DNA from 2 places in the Ligilactobacillus saerimneri genome. Region 2 is predicted to be linked to the other one. Evidence: predicted binding sites of a transcription regulator. Region 2 holds the regulator's gene; the other holds the start of a gene.
What was found. The regulator NrdR, encoded in region 2, represses ribonucleotide reductase genes. The targets are predictions, from matches to a motif close to ACACNATATATNGTGT.
Positions count from the first base shown of each region.

Region 1: a site for NrdR is predicted at 6,517-6,532, ahead of nrdH (glutaredoxin-like protein NrdH). Genes of this name have one in related genera too.

Region 1 covers NZ_CP144759.1:344,724-354,489, reverse strand. The annotation lists gene tmk (dTMP kinase) at 1-638, opposite strand, end outside; gene V3C97_RS01660 (SPFH domain-containing protein) at 809-1,627, opposite strand; gene V3C97_RS01655 (Arc family DNA-binding protein) at 1,628-1,987, opposite strand; gene V3C97_RS01650 (YaaL family protein) at 2,108-2,350, opposite strand; gene recR (recombination mediator RecR) at 2,360-2,959, opposite strand; gene V3C97_RS01640 (YbaB/EbfC family nucleoid-associated protein) at 2,984-3,295, opposite strand; gene dnaX (DNA polymerase III subunit gamma/tau) at 3,318-5,060, opposite strand; RNA gene ffs (signal recognition particle sRNA small type) at 5,140-5,238, opposite strand; gene tadA (tRNA adenosine(34) deaminase TadA) at 5,267-5,800, opposite strand; gene V3C97_RS01620 (class I SAM-dependent methyltransferase) at 5,815-6,417, opposite strand; gene nrdH (glutaredoxin-like protein NrdH) at 6,643-6,873, shown strand; gene nrdI (class Ib ribonucleoside-diphosphate reductase assembly flavoprotein NrdI) at 6,873-7,247, shown strand; gene nrdE (class 1b ribonucleoside-diphosphate reductase subunit alpha) at 7,237-9,408, shown strand; gene nrdF (class 1b ribonucleoside-diphosphate reductase subunit beta) at 9,447-9,766, shown strand, end outside.
Region 2 covers NZ_CP144759.1:557,077-566,842, reverse strand. The annotation lists gene yqeH (ribosome biogenesis GTPase YqeH) at 1-528, opposite strand, end outside; gene V3C97_RS02710 (YqeG family HAD IIIA-type phosphatase) at 521-1,051, opposite strand; gene rplT (50S ribosomal protein L20) at 1,174-1,533, opposite strand; gene rpmI (50S ribosomal protein L35) at 1,622-1,822, opposite strand; gene infC (translation initiation factor IF-3) at 1,851-2,351, opposite strand; ribosomal protein L20 leader region at 2,407-2,536, opposite strand; gene thrS (threonine--tRNA ligase) at 2,585-4,399, opposite strand; gene dnaI (primosomal protein DnaI) at 4,715-5,635, opposite strand; gene V3C97_RS02680 (DnaD domain protein) at 5,649-6,998, opposite strand; gene nrdR (transcriptional regulator NrdR) at 7,013-7,483, opposite strand; gene coaE (dephospho-CoA kinase) at 7,493-8,110, opposite strand; gene mutM (bifunctional DNA-formamidopyrimidine glycosylase/DNA-(apurinic or apyrimidinic site) lyase) at 8,110-8,937, opposite strand; gene polA (DNA polymerase I) at 9,125-9,766, opposite strand, start outside.

The sequences.
Region 1 (9,766 bases), 210 kb from region 2:
TCTAAGTATTGACCAACCCGTTGACTAAGTTGTTGGGAAACGGCCGCTACGACCTCTGCTAATGGACGATTAGCATCAATTACTACATAACGGCTAGGATTTTCTTGCGCTAGCCGTTCATAGGCGGCATATGTTTCTTCATAAAAGCTCACGTCTTGTGAGTCCATCCGATCAATTTGGTCTTGACGATGATCCTTGATCCGCTCCAATCCTACTTGGGGCTGGATTTTAAAATAAAATGTCAGATCTGCTTCCAAGCCTTGCGTTGCAAACGAATTAATCGCTGCCACTTCATCAATCCCAATATGTCGTCCCGCTCCTTGATAAACCAATGAACTATCCACATAACGATCACAAAAGACCACCTTACCTGCAGCTAAAGCAGGTTCAATTGTTTCAACAACATGTTGTGAACGGGCGGCAGCGTATAACAGTGCTTCTGTTCGCGCAGCCATTTCAGTGTTCTTCTTATCTAAAATAATTGTCCGTACTGATTCTGCGATTCGGTTACCACCTGGTTCTCTAGTAAAAATGTAATTCTTTTTTCCAGTAGTTTCCAAATCTGCTTTGACCTGGTTCAAAACACTGGTCTTTCCGGAGCCGTCGAGCCCTTCAAACGTAATAAAAAGTCCCCGCACAACAAAAACCTCAATTCTCGCATAGTATCTAACTATTTATTTTATGAAAAAAACCGCCTGCTATCAACAGCAAATAAATGGTACCATCGGAGCTCATTTTCTTTGTTCAAATGTAAACAAAAAAGCCACGGTATTTCCGTAGCTTTTTTTCTGTACTTCATACTGTCTGCTTATTTCTTGTCTTGTGTTTCCAACATCTTTTGGATAACCGGAACTTTGCCTAGTTCCGTAATATCATCTTTGCTTAAAACCACCAAGTTTGTATCTGATTTTGCTAGGCTAGTAAATGCCTGAATGCTTTGATCCCGGAAATAGTTGCTATCAACTTGTTGCAATGCTGTTCGTATCTTTTCAATACGATAACTTTCCGCATCAGCCCGTTGCCGAGTCGCTTCTGCTTCAGCGCGAGCTGTTTCGACCAACGCTTTATTCTTGGCATCGGTAGTCAGCTTAATATTACGGGCTTCCCCTTCAGCACGTGCAATTGCTGCAATTCGCTCACGATCTGCTGTTAATTGTTTGTCCATAGCGCGTTGAATCTCTGTCGAAGGTGTTAGTTCATCAATATTAACCCGGTCAACATTGATACCATAGATATTAGTTAAATCCCCAATCGCACTTGCCAATTCGGCATTAATTTTGGAAGTTGATCCCAAAGCTTCATTCAACTCCATTCGCCCAATAATATCTCGGAGGTGTCCCCGCACTAATTGAGCCATTGATTCTACCGAATCTGTATTTTCATAGGTATATTTTTTAGCATCTGTCACGTGATAATTGAGCGTCACGCTAGCTTCAATATCCGCATTATCCTTTGTGATTACAGAATATTGTGCTAACCGCAATGGGTGCATTGCCAATTCAACTACCTGAATATTTTGCAAAAATGGAATGTAGAAGTGTAATCCCGCTTCCACACTGCGACTATACTTGCCTAACGTCTCTACTAAACCCTGACAATTCTGCTGTACAATTTTAACTCCTAACATTTAATCCCCTCCCAATTTCATTAGCGGTCGTAAAGTTAAAATATTCCCCACCGCTTCAATCACAATATAATCTTCAGTCGGTGTGTATTCTTGGTTTCCCTCAATTAAATAACGATAGTAAATCCCTTGCAAATGAACTAATCCATTCACTGCGTCAATCTGCTTAGCAGTAACCTTTTGCCCAATAAAATTACGTTGTTCTAGCGATGTACCGGTGGGGTGAACTGCTAGAGCCTGACTAATAATATCAACCACCGTACTATTGACACTCCGCTTATCAGCTTGTGCTTTTTCTTCTAACTGACGCTTTAGTGCCTGTGGTAGTCGAAGTAAAAAAGTAGTCATCTCACTTTGTCGCATATTTCATATTCCTCTATCTTTATGATATCTAAATGATATCATAAAGAACAAAAAAATCGTTTGAAAAAGCCTGATAATCTTTTCCAAACGATTTGTATACTAATTTTCATACATCCATCATCAGTGATCAATTACCGACGATTGGATATGACCTTTAATTTGACGCCTTTTTGCTTCTAAATAAAGAAAATAATATTTGGCTTTAGCTAATTCTGTTTCAGCCACCAATTGCTCATCACTATCATACACTGCCGCCTGCGTTTGGCGGGCGTTGTCCCAATTACGCTTAGCAGTATCAATATCAGCCAAGAGCATTTCGTCATATTGCTTCTTTAATTGCTGTTTCTTCCATAAACCAAACATCTTGATCCCTCACATCTCTTGCCGACCTTGCATTGCGCGCGCTAGGGTCATTTCATCTGCGTATTCAATATCGCTTCCCACAGCCAAACCATGTGCCAGCCGTGTAACCTTGATTTGAGCAGGCTTGATTAATCGCGATAAATACATTGCCGTTGCTTCACCCTCAGTAGTTGCATTTGTTGCTAGGATTACTTCTGTAATTTCCTCATGCTCCTGCAGCCGCTTCAATAAACTAGCAATGTTTAGGTCATCAGGCGTTGTCCCATCAGTCGGCGATAAAACCCCATGGAGGACATGATACAGTCCATGATATTCGTTCATTTTTTCAAATACCATCACGTCTTTAGGTTGCTCTACCACAATTAGCTGATGCTGGTCCCGTGTCTGATCCTGGCAGATTTCACACGGCTCATCTTCAGTAATATTGCCACAAATTTGACAATAGTGCAGGTCACGCTTAGCTGAAATCAAAGCTTTAGCAAACTTTGTAACATCTTCTTCATCCATATCTATGGTATAAAAAGCTAACCGCGTAGCGTTCTTATTACCAATTCCCGGCAAGCGCATATAACTTTCAATCAACTTCTCAATCGGTTCTGGATACTGCACCGTTTTCGCCCCTTTTAACTCAAATTATAGACCCGGGATATTTTGTGCATACTTTCCCATTGTCTTTTGGGTTTGACTATCAATTTGGCCCATCGCATCGTTGATAGCAGCCACCAACAAATCTTGTAACATTTCTACATCATCCGGATCTACTGCTTCCGGTTTGATTGTCAAATCAGTCATTTTACGGTCACCAGTAAATTTAACAACTACTAAATCTTCTGGCGCATGTCCTGTGAAAACCGTCGCATTTAACGTTTCCTGATCTTGTTTCATCTTCTTTTGCATTTGCTTAACTTGTTTCATCATTGCTGACATATTCATTCCACGCATCATTACATATTACCTCACTTTTAAATTAATCATTTTTAACTTTAACAATATCTTCCCCAAAAATTTTATTGGCTTCAGCGACTAGTGGCGCTACCGGTTGTGAAGCAGTAGGCGCCTCTTCTTTTGAGGAAGTTGTTGCCTGAGACTTCTGTTTCCCTTTATGCAGTTGGTCAACATAGGTTGTACGAATCTCTAGCCACTGGTCTTGCGGAATGAAAACCAGTTTAAATTCCCTGCCTAATAACAATTCTAATTGTTTAGTCACTGCAACCTGCAGTTCTTCATCTGCAATAGCCTTTTTACAAAGAAAACTCTGCTTAAACCCTAATAAGAGTTGGCTAGGGGCGGCTGCTAAGGGTTGGGCCACCGACATGATTGCCCGTTGTGGTATTGCCAATTGTGAGAGAACCTGGTCCCACACAGCTGTTACAGCTTGTTTATCCTCACGGGTTGCAGCTCGCAATACCGAATATACCCGCTCGAGATCAACCTTAATTTTAGCAATCGGCTTCCGTGTTACAGCTTGTGGTTTTACTTGAGAATTAACCTCGGTAACAGTAGCCCCTGGTTGACTTCGACGATTAAGTTCTTGCTTCAGCGTTGCCACTTCTTGTTGAAGTTGCTTAATTTCTGTTTGAAGTCCCGTATCCATCGTAGCAACCGGTGCTTGCTTGGGTGTCATTTGCGAAGCTTGTGTCAACTTGACAGTCATTACCTCTAAGTAGACAGATTGGTGTGTTGTGAACCGCATATTTTCTTGTTGTTCATTCAACACATCAATCATCTGATATAGACGATCAGCTGCTGTCGCCTGCGCAAATTCTTTAAAGCTATCGTCAATGACACCCATCCGATTTGCTTCAACAATTTCTGGTGCTTCTTGATACAGCAGTAAATCTCGACAATACATAATCAAGTCCTCAATCAAACGACTAGGATCTTTGCCATCCTGGAGTAGTTTCTGAATGGTTATCAACGCCGCTGCCGTGTCATGATTTAACACTTGAGCTAAATAATTATGTAATTCTTGTCGCGTTACACTTCCAGTTACTAATAAGGCATTATCTAATGTGACTTCGTTTTCACCAAATGATAAGACTTGATCTAGAATGCTCAATGCATCTCGCATTCCCCCTTCGGCTGCTTTAGCAATCACCTGCAAAGCCTGTTGATCATATTTAATCTCTTTTTGCTGAAGAATGTATTCCATACGGTGTAGCAACGCAGCTAATGTGATCCGCTTAAAATCAAACCGTTGGGTTCGGGAAATAATCGTTGCTGGAATCTTATGTGGTTCCGTAGTAGCTAAGATAAAAATTACATTAGCTGGGGGTTCTTCTAACGTTTTTAATAAGGCATTAAACGCACCCGTGGATAACATGTGAACTTCATCAATGATATAAACTTTATAGTCTGCTTGTGTCGGCGCATATTTTACTTTATCTCGTATGTCACGGATTTCTTCAACACCGTTGTTTGAAGCAGCATCAATTTCAATTACGTCGTTTAAACGGCCGGCTGTAATTGCCCGACAGGTTTCACATTCATTACATGGTTCGCCATCTTTTTGTTGGTGGCAATTAATTGCCTTAGCAAAAATTTTAGCAGCCGAAGTTTTTCCTGTTCCCCGCGGTCCACAAAAAAGATATGCATGGCTTGTTTGCTTCGTTACTAACGCGTTCCGCAACGTCTTAGTAATCAGTTCTTGCCCCACCAAATCAGCAAAACGCTGAGGACGCCATACCCGGTATAATGCTTGATAACTCATCCTGCATTCCTTCCCATTCTAATAAAACATTTCCCCCATTATAACAAAAAATCTCCTCGCCTTAACAGACCAGGAGCTTGCATTCATATCACAAAAGGCACATGCTGAACCAAACTTAGTGCTGCTTCCTTCCGGACCTGACACGGTTCGTAAGGACAACATTGCCTTAAGGCCTTGCGGCAAAATATATCTTAACACGATCACAATTATTTTTCCAGTATTGATTTATCTTTCTTTTGTTGCGCCAGCCTACGCTGCTGCTTCCTGATTTTTTGTTGTTTCCGAATATAGCGAAAGAAGTCACGCAAAATTTTAGCTGACGCTTCTTCCATAATTCCGTACTCAACCTGTGCCTGGTGATTGAAGCGTTTATCCCCTAACAAATTCATCAAACTCCCTGCACAACCTGCTTTGGGATCTTTAGTCCCATAATAAACTTCTGGAATTCGAGAATTGATAATTGCTCCACAGCACATTGCACATGGTTCCAAGGTAACAAATAACTGAGTATTTTCCAATCGCCATGATCCTGTGCGTAAACAAGCCTCTTCGATAGCCATCACTTCAGCATGATGAACCGCATCTTGACTGTGCTCACGCAGATTATGCCCTCGCCCAATAATTTCACCATCGTGAACAATTACACATCCAATGGGGATTTCACCTATGTTTTGAGCTTTCTTAGCTTCATACAACGCTTCCCGCATAAACTTGTACTTTTCAAATTCACTAAGCTCCATTTTCTTAATCCTTCCTATTTAATACTTTGCAAAATGAAGTACCCTTTATCCCGCGTCAAAGTTGTACAATTACCAAAAACTTCTAACATCTTCTTTTTAGCCGATGGAGCTCCCTGCTTCTTTTGAAGAACAATGGTTAAAGTCCCTCCTGGCAACAAGTGGGCATATGCTTCCGCTAAAATGGTATGTACTACTTGTTTTCCTGCTCGGACCGGCGGATTGGAAATGATCGCATCATAATCAGCATCTTCAACATCCTGGTAGCAGTTTGAAGGCCAGATTTTGACGTTCTTAATTTTGTTAATCGTAGCATTTCGTTGACATAACGCTAATGCCCGGTTATTAACATCTACCATATCAACTTGGCTTGCTGGGAAAGATTTTGCCAAAGCTAATCCAATCGGGCCATAGCCACATCCCACATCTAGAATTTTTGCTGCGGTAGTTAAGGTTGGTGCTACCGCAGTCAATAGCACACGACTACCATAATCCACAGTATTCTTAGAAAAAACACCATTATCAGTAATAAAAGTTAGTGTCTGATCCAGAAGTATAAAATCCCAGCGTTGTTCTGCATGATCTACATCTGGATTTTCTGTGTAATAATAATTTGGCATTTTTGTATCCTTTCTGTAATTTACGTTCATATTCTGTTTTATATCATACGAATTTTCGCGTGATAAAGCAATTTCTATTGGTATCCGCTTTCTTAAATAACTCTATATATGGTATTGAGGGTGTTTTTTAACCCCCTATATCTTGTGTTTTACGATTGCTTTTTGTTGATTTATTCCCAAAATATTGTATACTGAATTACGTTAATTATCGAGGGAGTGAGCACAATGAAGCTAACTGTTTTTACTAAAAATAACTGTATCCAGTGCAAGATGACTAAGAAATTCTTAGAACAACACAACATCAGTTTTGAAGAAAAAAATATTTCACAAGAACCACAATACATTGATTATCTCCGTGATCACGGCTTCCAAACTGTTCCGGTGATCGAAGAAAACAACGAACCTGTAATCAATGGTTTTCGTCCTGATCTTTTAAGGAGGCTCATCGCTGACTAATGAAAGTTGTCTATTTTACTGTGACAGGTCAGACACGGCGGTTTGTCAAAAAACTTGCTGTTAGTGATCCTTACGAAATTGATGGGATTGATCCAGAACATGAAGTCAACGAGCCGTTCGTCCTCATCGTTCCGTCGTATAGTGACCCTGCTATCACGGAACCTGTGGACGAATTTTTAAGTTATGGAACAAATTCTAAAAATTTAAAAGGAATTATTGGCAATGGTAACCGTAATTTTGCGGAATTATTTATTATCACTGCTAAAGAACTGGCTCACAAATACCAAAAACCAATTATTTATGCCTTTGAATTCAACGGCACACCACGCGATGTAGAAAATTTCAGGAAAGCGGTGAAGAAACTTGAGTCTTAAAGATATTGATATCAGCAAAGTTCGTTATTATGATCTCAATAATGAGATCAATCTCCCTGTTAATGGGCAAATTCCATTGAATAAAGATAAGGAAGCTCTAGCTAGCTTTCTCGAAGAAAACGTTGGCCCCAACACCAAACGGTTTGCCAATCTAAAGGAACGCTTTGATTATCTCATTGCCAATGATTATTATGAAGCTGAATTTATTCATAAGTATGACTTTAGCTTCATTGAAAAGTTATACGCATTTTTACGTCAAGCCAACTTTCACTTTAAGACCTTCATGGCCGCTTATAAATTCTATGCCCAATATGCTTTAAAAACTAACGATGGAGCATATTATCTGGAAAACTTCATTGATCGGGTAGCAGCCAATGCTCTTTTTGCTGCTGATGGTAATGAGGAATTGGCTATGGCTTTAGCAGATGAGATTATTCACCAGCGTTATCAACCAGCTACTCCAACCTTCCTCAATGCCGGTCGCAAGCGGCGGGGTGAGTTGGTGTCCTGTTTCTTAATCCAAATTACTGATGATATGAACTCAATTGGACGAGGAATCAATTCTGCCTTACAACTCTCACGGATTGGGGGCGGTGTTGGGATCACCCTATCCAACTTACGGGGAGCTGGCGCCCCTATCAAGGGAATTCAAGGAGCTGCTTCCGGGGTCATTCCTGTCATGAAACTCCTGGAAGATAGCTTTTCCTATTCCAACCAACTTGGCCAACGTCAAGGTGCAGGAGTTGTGTATTTGAATGTCTTTCATCCTGATATTATTGCTTTTCTTTCCGCCAAAAAGGAAAATGCTGACGAAAAAATCCGGGTTAAGACCTTATCTTTAGGAGTTATTGTACCTGATAAATATTATGAATTGGTACAAAAGAATGCCGACATGTATCTCTTTGACCCATGGGGGGTTGAGCGCGCCTATGGTAAACCATTCTCATATGTTGATATCACTAAAGAATATGACAATATGGTAGCTAACCCTGCTATTCCTAAGAAGAAAATTAAAGCCCGGGAATTGGAAGAAGAAATTTCCAAACTCCAACAAGAATCAGGTTACCCCTATGTTATCAACATCGATACTGCTAACAAGGCTAACCCAATCGATGGCAAAATCATCATGAGTAATCTTTGTTCAGAAATTCTGCAAGTTCAACGTCCTTCACGCGTTAATAATCGCCAGGAATTTGACGAACTTGGCACTGATATTAGTTGTAATCTAGGTTCAACTAATATCGTTAACCTGATGGCTTCACCTGATTTTGGTAAGTCCGTTATGACTATGACCCGAGCTTTGACATTTGTGACTGACCACTCTGCAATCGATGTCGTTCCATCAGTTGAACATGGCAATGCGATTGCACATACTATTGGTTTAGGTGCTATGGGATTGCATGCCTTTTTGGCTAAGAATCACATTGAGTACGGTTCTCCAGAAGCTTTAGACTTTACTAGTGTCTATTTTATGCTCTTAAATTACTGGACTCTTAAAGCCTCAAATACTATTGCTCGAGAACGACAAACGACTTTTGCAAATTTTGCTAAAAGTAAGTATGCTGATGGGACTTACTTTGACAAATATGTAACTAAATCTTATGCTCCGCAAACTGACCGGGTTAAGGAACTTTTTGCAGGCACTTTCATCCCCCAACCATCTGATTGGGCCAAACTCAAGGAAGCTGTAATGCTTGATGGGCTCTACCATCAAAACCGAATGGCTGTTGCTCCTAACGGATCAATTTCTTACATTAATGACACTACTGCCAGTCTTCATCCAATTATCAACCGGATTGAAGAACGACAGGAACGAAAGATTGGGAAGATCTATTATCCAGCTCCATACCTTTCTAACGATACTATCAAGTACTACAAGTCAGCTTATGATACTGACATGCGGAAAGTTATTGACACCTATGCGGCTGCTCAACAACATGTCGACCAAGGAATGAGTTTAACTCTCTTTATGCGGTCAACTATTCCTGAAGGTTTGTATGAGTGGAAGAAGAACCGGACAAACAAGATGACAACTAGAGATTTGTCCATCTTACGAAACTATGCCTATGCAAAAGGCATCAAGTCTATCTACTATATTCGGACTTTCACTGATGATCAGGAAGAAGTCGGCGCAAACCAATGTGAAAGCTGCTCAATTTAACTAGGTGTTGATTTTAATTAAGGAGGAATAATCCGTTCATGGAACGTCTAGACAAAAAAGGAAATTACTTAGCTATCAACTGGAATGACATTGAAGATAGCATTGACAAAGCTACTTGGGAAAAATTAACTGAACAATTCTGGTTAGATACACGAATTCCCCTTTCTAACGACCTTGCGGACTGGCGCACTTTATCTGACGCCGATAAAGATGTCGTAGGGAAAGTTTTCGGGGGACTAACCCTGTTGGACACCTTGCAATCACAAGATGGAATGTCATCTTTGATGGCAGATGCACGTACACAAGAGGAAAATGCTGTACTTAACAATATTCAATTTATGGAGTCTGTCCACGCTAA
Region 2 (9,766 bases):
GACATTGGTTACCCCGACTACTTGTACATCGCGCCCCTGACGATATTTATCAATCAAGCGTAACAATTGCTCGATCGCAAAACCTTTTTTAGCACTGGTTAAAATAACCGCTTCAGGATATAGGCCTTGCTTGTTTGCTTCTTGACGCATCCAATCTTGAAGCTTACTGCGTTTGAGTGACTTAGGCAAGAGGTCTTCTTTATTCCCCACCAGAATAATTGGGTTGTCCCCAACAAACCGCTGTAACCCTGGGATTAATGACCCGTTGAAATCAAAAATATCAACCACATTAACGATCAGTGAATCAGTATTGCCGATATTATCCAATAACCGCAAGAAATCCTTATCCGTAATATTGACATCTGTTACTTCATTGTAGTGACGTAACCGAAAACAACGTTGACAATACAACTGACCACTCTCCAAGCCTTTTTTGATCGCTGCTTGTGGAGTATAACCAGGTTGTGCTTGATCCTCAGATTGGATCGCAGCTCCACACCCTATACAATGTAATTGTTCTTCAGTCATCTAGTGATTTCCTCCATTTAAACTCAAAACCTTGCTGTGTCAGTTTCTGCTTAACCTGCCCTTCAAGCATTCGGTTAAACTTAGTATTCCATGCATCAGAGGTTACCAAAGGCCGCACTAAAACACTGCGAATATGGGCGTTATTAGCAGCCCAAATATCTGTCATTAGCTGATCTCCAACCAGGATCACATCTTCAGCAGCCAAATGATAACGCTTCTTAGCAAGATTAATCCCCCGTGTTAATGGCTTCAAGGCCCGGGCGATAAACGGCAACTCCAGTTTGGCAAGGGCCCGCGCAATCCGCTTGTGATTATTATTCGAAACGACTACTACCGGAATTTGCGCTTGCTGCATTTCTTTAAGCCACTGCTTTAGTTCTGGTGTGCCATCTGGATTATTCCAAGCGATCAAGGTATTATCCAGATCAGTCAATACTACCTTAATTCCATGGCGTTTCAAATCAGCTGGCGATAAATCATAAATTGATTCAACCATCCATGTTGGTTTAAATTTGCCTAACATCCAATTACTCCTCAAAATTTTCTTCTTTGTTAATTATACCAACCATTTAGGACAAAACCATATTATTTGGTTAATAAATTAAAAAGGCTAAGACATATCGCCTCAGCCTTTTTAATTGAAGATTACTTTTCTAAAGCTTGCTTAGCTTGTTCTACAACAGCAGTAAATGCTTCTGCATCGTTAACAGCTAAGTCAGCTAACATCTTACGGTTAACTTCGATATTAGCTAACTTCAAACCGTGCATCAACTTGCTGTAGCTGATCCCGTTTTGACGAGCAGCTGCGTTGATCCGAGCGATCCATAATTTACGGAAGTTGTTCTTAGTCTTACGCCGATCTTGGAAAGCGTATAAGTATGACTTCAGAACTTGTTCCTTAGCAGTCTTGAATAAAGCATGCTTGGAACCGCGGTAACCCTTTGCTAATTTTAAAATCTTCTTACGACGTTGGCGTGTAACAGCCCCACCTTTAACACGTGGCATATTAAAATTCCTCCTTGTTAATTGCCGGCCTCAACCGACATCTCATATAATGAGAATTCGTTAAATTAACTATTGTAGCAAATGAAGTTTACTTCATTTGAGAAACCATTTGCTTGATCCGCTTCATATCTGAACCAGATACCATTGCAGCTTTCCGCAACTGACGACGTTGCTTCTTAGTCTTGCCGTGGAAACGGTGTGAAGTGAAACCGTGATGACGCTTTAAACCACCATTTCCTGTACGCTTGAAACGCTTTGTTGATGCGCGGTGTGTTTTTTGTTTTGGCATAATAATATCCTCCTAGTTATAACAGTAATTACTTATCTGTTTTAGGCGCTAACACTAAGAACATGCTACGCCCATCCATCTTAGCTCTAGATTCAACGGAGGCAACATCCTGAGTTGCTTCAGCAAATCTTTGAAGTACTTCACGACCAATATCCTTGTGAGTAATTGCACGGCCTTTAAATCTAATTGAAACCCGTACCTTATCTCCCTTGGAAATAAATCTGTGAGCATTTCTAACTTTTGTATTGAAGTCATTAGTGTCAATTGTTGGACTTAAACGTACTTCCTTAACGTTGGCAGTCTTTTGACGCTTCCGAGCTTCTCGTTGCTTCTTTTGCAACTCGAAGCGATATTTACCATAATCCATGATTCGTGCTACCGGTGGCTTAGCCTTTGGCGCAACTAAAACTAAGTCTAAGTTTTGTTGTTCAGCCATGGCTAAAGCTTCCTGCTTGGACTTTACGCCCAACTGTGAACCATCGCTGGCAATCAACCGAACTTCGCGAGCCCGAATGCCTTCATTAACCATCTTATCAAATGCTATGGTGCTTCACCTCCAAATAAATTCAGAGAAAGTGCAGACAGATGTAAAAAAGGTGCTGGCATTCAATAATAGCCAGCACCCTAATCCGTTTTTAGCGGAATTAATTTCACTAATATCTGCCCCGGGACCACTGTCCCTTAGGCGAGAAGCGGGTGCTTCTGCTTTTTCTCAACTCTTAGTAGTCTAGCAGGCAATATCCTTCCTGTCAAGACTTACAATTATTTTTTCCGACTGTAACTTGCAATATCTGCTAGCAGTTCACTTTCAAAGTCAGTAAATGCAAGCGTAGCAGCCTTGTCTTCCCCGTATTTCCGAACAGAAACAGATTGGTTAGCCATTTCATCATTTCCGACAACCAATGTGTATGGAACTTTTTGGGTTTGAGTTTCCCGAATCTTGTAACCCATCTTTTCGTTACGATGGTCAACCACAACCCGCACGTTAGCTGCCCGTAACTTAGCTGCTAAGTCTTCAGCGTACTCACCATGCTTGTCATCAGAAACAGGAATGATGTGCACTTGTTCTGGTGCTAACCATGTTGGGAAAGCTCCCTTATAGATTTCCGTTAAGTAGGCAATGAATCTTTCCATTGTTCCCACAACCCCACGGTGAATCATAACTGGTTGGTGTTCTTGACCATCTTTACCAGTGTACTTGAGACCAAAGCGTTCTGGCAACATGAAGTCTAGCTGAATAGTAGACATTGTTTCTTCATTTCCCAAAGCTGTCTTAGTTTGAATGTCCAACTTTGGACCATAGAATGCGGCTTCCCCTTCAGCTTCATAGTAATCCAAGTTCAAGTCATCCATGGCTGCCTTTAACATGGATTGGGATTGTTCCCACATTTCGTCATTAGCATAATACTTTTCAGTATTCTTAGGATCACGATAGGAAAGGCGGAAAGTGTAATCAGTAATGTCAAAGTCTTCATAAACACTCATGATCAACTTCAAGATCTTAGCAAATTCACTCCGAATTTGATCCAAGGTAACAAAAGTGTGCCCATCGTTGAGCGTCATTTCACGCACCCGTTGTAAACCTGATAAAGCCCCAGACTTTTCATAACGGTGCATCATCCCTAATTCCGCAATCCGCAATGGTAAGTCACGGTAGGACCGCAAGTGGTGCTTGTAGACTTGGATATGGCTTGGGCAGTTCATTGGCCGCAATTCCAACATTTCGCCATCACCCATGTCCATTGGTGGGAACATGTCATCCCGGTAGTGTTCCCAGTGACCTGATGTCTTGTAAGCATCAAGGTTCATCAAGACCGGAGTATAAACGTGTTGGTAACCATCGGCTACTTCCCGGTCGATGATGTAACGTTCAATCGTCCGCCGAATTGTGGACCCCTTTGGCATCCAATATGGTAAACCAGCACCAACTTTTGGATCAACAAAGAAGAGGTCCAATTGGCTCCCGATTACCCGGTGGTCGCGTTCCTTAGCTTCTTGACGCCGTTGTAGGTCTGCTTCTAAGTCATCTTTCTTATAGAAAGCCGTCCCATAAATCCGTTGCAGCATTGGGTTGGAAGACATTCCCTTCCAGTAAGCCCCAGCTACTGATAATAACTTGTAGTTCTTGATTAAGTTAGAGTATACCAGGATTGGTGCATTGGCAGGAGCAACAAAATCCCCTGCCTTGTAGAGGTTTACCTTACCGTCTTGAGCTGCTTCTTGGAGCAATTCAACTGTATAAGGATCTGCTGCATATTGGGCTGCTAATTCATCAACATCACCTACAACATGTTCAACCTTCAAGTTTGCCTTCGCAAATTCCTTAATTTTTGCTTCTAAAGCCGCTAATTCATCGACAGAAACTTGCATCTCATCTCGGTCTGAATCAACGTAAAAACCTTCGTCACTGTCTTTAGCGCCGACATATTCCCCTAAGCGAATCCCAGCAAAACTATCAGTCAATGCTCCCCGTAAGAAGAAAGCAACTGATTCACGCAGGGCTTGCAAGCCTTCCTGAGAATCACGATCAATTTTGTTAACTGAACCGTCTGGTAACATTACTGCAACTTGTGCCATAATCTCAATCTCCTTTTTATAAATTAAATAAAAAAGCCCCTAGCACCGTCTAAATACGGCACTAGGGACGTCATTAACATCTTTAATAACGTGGTTCCACCCACATTCAAGTAGACCTAGTCTACTCCTCTCATAGTTGGTAACGGAAACTACCCGGCTCGACTTTGCATCCAGCTCTATTGGTTATGGTGGTAAGTCAACCTTTGATTGTTCTCAGTCCCTCAATCATCCCTGTTTATGGTTGACCGTTTGTCCTTAACTAGATTTACATTTATTAAACCACTACATGTTATTGAAGGCAAGGAAAATTTGTAACTAATTGCGCCGCCAATTCTTGCCCGATACTGCCATTTCTTTAGATAAATACCGTACTCGCTCCATAATTCGCTTAGCCTTCAAGGGTTCCACCACGGAGTTAGTGCTGTATGCTAAATGTTCTTCCAGTTCAGCTTGCGTTTTGTTGGACGTGAAGAAGGTTGGTAATTCCTCTTGCATCCGGTACTCCAAGATAACCCCTAAAACATCATCCCGCAACCAGCCACTCATCGTTTCAGCTCCAATATCATCTAAAATTAAAATTGGCGCTTGTTTGATACCGTTGATCTCTTTAAGGACAACATTTTCTGAAATACTATCTTTGAAACGAACTGCTAATGATGGAAAATGGGCTAAAGTACAAGCAATATCTTTACGGGCTAATTCATGAGCCATGGCAGCCATCAAGTACGTTTTTCCCACCCCAAATGGACCGGTTAGGTATAAGCCCTGGTGAAATTCACCCGGGTTTGACACATACTCTTTAACGAAATTAACTGCTGCTAATAAGGCAGCATCGCGCCCTTCTTCCCGCTGATAGTTCCTGAAGTTTGCATTACGCATACTTTTCGGAACATTGATCGTAGTAAACCGCTTTTGAGCTGCCTGTGCCTGCTGTTTCCGCACTAATTCAGCGGTAGGAATATAAGTTACCTCAACTTTACCCCGCACCAAGCTCAAGGCCGGCGTATAGCCCGGCATGAAGGTTTTTTGCCCCGCTGCAATTTTTTGCTTAACGTCATAGTACTCATATAATTTACTTGCATTTGTCGCAATAAAAGCCTGGGCGTCTGGGACTTCAGACTGCATAATAAACTGTTGGATCTCCTTGTCCTGTGCCAACTGGCGTAGTATTTCTTGATATTCATGGAGGTTTTCCCGGGGGAATTTACTCCGTAAAATTCTGCCCATGTTTTCCATTTAATATTCCTCCTTATTTACCCAGCAAACGATCCAAATCGGCTAATCCTTGATCAATATCATTTTTTGTCTGTGATTCTGACTGACCCATAGCTTTCGCATTTGCCCGCTTCTCTTGTCCTGGCTTTTGTGTCTGTGCTTGTGTTTGGGCCCATTGGGGTAACTTTTCTTTACTAAATACACGTTGCTTCTGCCTACGAGCAGTGCGATCTTGGGTTCTTTTTTCTTTCCACTGGCGCACATAAACAATCGCTTGTTCCGGTGTCTGCACCCGATTAGCTCCCCAGTTGGAAATGGTACGTTCAACCGTACCGGCCCGTAAATTATCAAAATTTTGATCCACCAGATAATAATGCAACATAATATTAATAATTCCTGGAGCTATTCCTTGCTGTAACAAGTTTTGCACCACATATTTATCCGCCCGTGTCGGAAAACTAGCTGTATTGCGCGCAGCATTTTTTTGTTCAAAAATAGCCTGCAAAAACGCCATTGGTGGATATGCTTTGGCAGCAGTTGCCAAATTTTGCTCAGCTGCTGTTAGCTTTACTTCAGTTGAAGTTTGGTCCGCAGCTGTTCTCTTTTTTCCTACCTTAGCCTGTGAACTATAACGTGCCATTGCCTGGTTGCTAAGTTGGTTAAAATCAACGTGACCCTGTTCATCCGCTACTGAATCAATCAAATTCACCAACGCTAACTCGTTAAGTCCGTACATAACGCCTACACTATAAGCAACCCGGATATTTTGCTTGAAATTACTTGTATCCAGATAAGTTTTCTTATGTAGAAGCTGGTCGACAAATTCAAAATCAATTGGGTTGGTGGCTGGCAGGGTTACTGCCACATCAGCCCAAATAGGTGACTGTTTAGCTCGTACTTGGTCCCCCACTGCTTGCCGCAGTAGCTGCTGGATTGCAGGCGTATTAAAAGATAATTCGCGTTTCCACGCAGCAGCCATCCCCGTGCCAATACTTGCTGTCAATCGTTCACTTAATTGTGGATCATCAAAAAAACGAGTTGGTGACAACGGCGGATTCATCACCAACAAGACCCAGTTTCCCAGCTGATCGTGCTGGCGGACAACCTGGAGCAAGTTGACTTGGACTAACTGTTGGGCTGCAGTTGCCAAATCCTCGATCCCAAAATTCAGCTGTACAAAAAGATCTTTTAGAGGACGCCGTTCACTAACTAGCGGTTCGGGAGTCAACGTGGTTTGCAGTGTGGCATATAGGCCCACGGCTCCTGGCCCAACGATGGGCTGATACAGGCGCGTAATGGTTGCTAAGTCCGCCCCACTAATATTATCGGTAGCAATAACAACATAGCCATCGTTTCCTGCCAAGTGTTGCCACTGTTGCTCCATCGCGATCTTCCTTTCTACTTCCTAGCCTTTTTATCCCGTGCCATTAATTCTTCTAGCTCATCCCGAAAAGCCGCCATGTCCTTGAATTGGCGATAAACACTGGCAAAACGAATATATGCCACTTCATCAACATCGGCCAAAATTCCCATGATATATTCACCGATCAATTGGCTAGAAACCTCGGTTCCCCCCACTGACCGCACCTTATTTTCAACTTGATTGACGATCGTGGTGATTTGATCCATGCCAACAGGACGCTTTTCAGTCGCCCGCACGATCCCCTTCAGGATCTTCTCACGGTTAAACTCTTCCCGCGTCCCGTTCTTTTTGATAACCAATAATGGGGTGGCTTCTACCCGCTCAAAAGTCGTAAAGCGAAAACCACAATTTGTACATTCGCGGCGACGCCGAATTGCATGCCCTTCATCTGCTGGACGACTATCAACCACCCGTGATCCTTCTTCATGACATTTTGGACATTTCATTATGTTCACCTACTCTTTTTTCTTAGAAAATCTAATCTGGCGGAGCTCAAACCACTGGTCTACTTGTGGTTTCCACCCAAGAGGACCCTTTCCAGTATCAAGAGTCCAATCTGCGTGGGCAATTCGCCAAGTATTGTCTTTTTGGGCCTTAATCCGGGCTTGAGCTTCCACTTTGGGTAACTGGTTCCGCTGCTGTAATCGTGCTAACTGAATAGTTTCGTCAACTACTGTTACCCATACGGCATCACAATATTGTTCATAGTGCCCTTCAAATAATAATGGGATATCTAACACGACCACTGCAACACCTTTTTGCCGGTACTTTTGCAACTGCATCAGGATTTCTTCCCTAATTAACGGGTGCGTAATCTCATTCAATTTTGCTAATTGTTTAGGATCAGAAAAGACTAACCGACCCAGCTTACGCCTCAACAAGCTACCGTCTGGGGCAAGATATGCCTTACCAAAATGTGCTATCACCTGTTGCAACCCCTGGCTTCCGGGTGCAACTATCATCTGTGCAATTGCATCGGCATCAATAATTTTAGCCCCTTTTTGCGCTAAATACTGACTAACAGTTGATTTTCCACTAGCTATTCCACCAGTAATTCCTAAAACGTATGTCATCATTCTACCTTTTGACATTGCGGACAAAAATGTGTCCCCCGTTGCCCAACTTTAATTTTTTCAATTATAGTACCACACCGTGGACAGGGATGACCGTCATTGCCATAAACATTTAATGCAAATTGAAACTCCCCCATATTGCGGAAAGCATCGGTATATGAACGAATGGTTGTCCCTCCGGCGGTAATCGCCCGTTGTAACTCTGCAATGATATTTTGCCTCAGGGCAGTAATCTCTGACCGTGTCACATGGTTAGCAGGAGTTTCCGGATGAATCTTGGTCATCCATAAAACCTCATCAACATAAATGTTTCCTAATCCGGTCACAATCGTTTGGTCAAGTAGCGCGGTTTTTATAGCTTTTTTGCGCCGGTGTAGTGCTTGCGCAAAGTAATCCACGGTAAATTCTGGTGCGAATGGCTCTGGTCCCAATTTTTGGAGTGACTTGAGGTCATTTTCTTGTCCTGTCTGCACTAAGCGCATTCTGCCAAATTTACGTGAATCGTTGTAGCGCAACTGTTGCCCGTCATCAAGGTCAAACACTACATGGGTATGCTTTTCCAACGGTTGTGTCTGGGGTTGAACAAAATACTTTCCTTCCATCCGTAAATGCGATACAACCGTCAAATCGCCCGAAAACCGTAATAATAAGTATTTTCCCCGCCGGTCAACGGTCAGGATCTTTTTACCCGTTAGTTGCGTCACAAACTCCGTCAGGTCACTCTCGATCATTTTGGGATATAAGACCGTTACCTTTTTTACTGTCCTGCCCTGCACTAACTTGATCAATCCACGTCGTACCGTCTCTACCTCAGGTAATTCTGGCATCTTCGCTCCTCCTCGTCCCTTATTAATTTTTATATTATCACAAATTTACAAATCACAATAATAAAACAAAACCACCGCAATCCTTTACATTCAGTTGCTCCTAGCTTCTGATATGGGCGGGTTTCTCATTACTAAAAAAGAGAAACATTGAACACTTCAACGTTTCTCTTTCCCACTTAACCGTTACTTATTTAGCAGCAAACCATGTTGCCCCGTGTTTGCTTTCCACCTTCAATGGAATATCCAGCTGCACGGCTGAATCCATAACCTCTGGTACCACTTTTTCTAACAGAGGAATTTCTTCTTGGGGAGCTTCAAAAATTAATTCATCGTGAACTTGCATCAGCATTCGTGCTTGTAAGCCCCGACTTTGCAAAGCATCCTGCATCTGGATCATCGCGGTCTTGATAATATCGGCTGCACTTCCTTGGATCGGTGTATTGAGAGCTGTTCGTTCCGCAAATGACCGTAAATTAAAGTTCTTACTCTTAATATCTGGCAGGTAGCGTCGCCGGTGCAGAATCGTTTCAACATAACCTTTTTCGCGTGCATACTCAACAATCTCACGCATATAACGCTCCACTCCGGGGAAGTTTTCTAAATACGTCGTAATAAAACGTTTAGCCTGCTGGCGACTAATCCCCAGATTTTGGGCCAAGCCAAAATCGCTAATCCCATAAACAATCCCAAAGTTAACTGCTTTTGCCTGACGCCGTTGGTTGGCTGTCACTTGTTCAGGATCATCGATCCCGAAAATCCGCATTGCAGTATTGGTATGAATATCAAAATCATCCCGGAAAGCTTGTTGCATGTTGTGATCTCCTGAAAC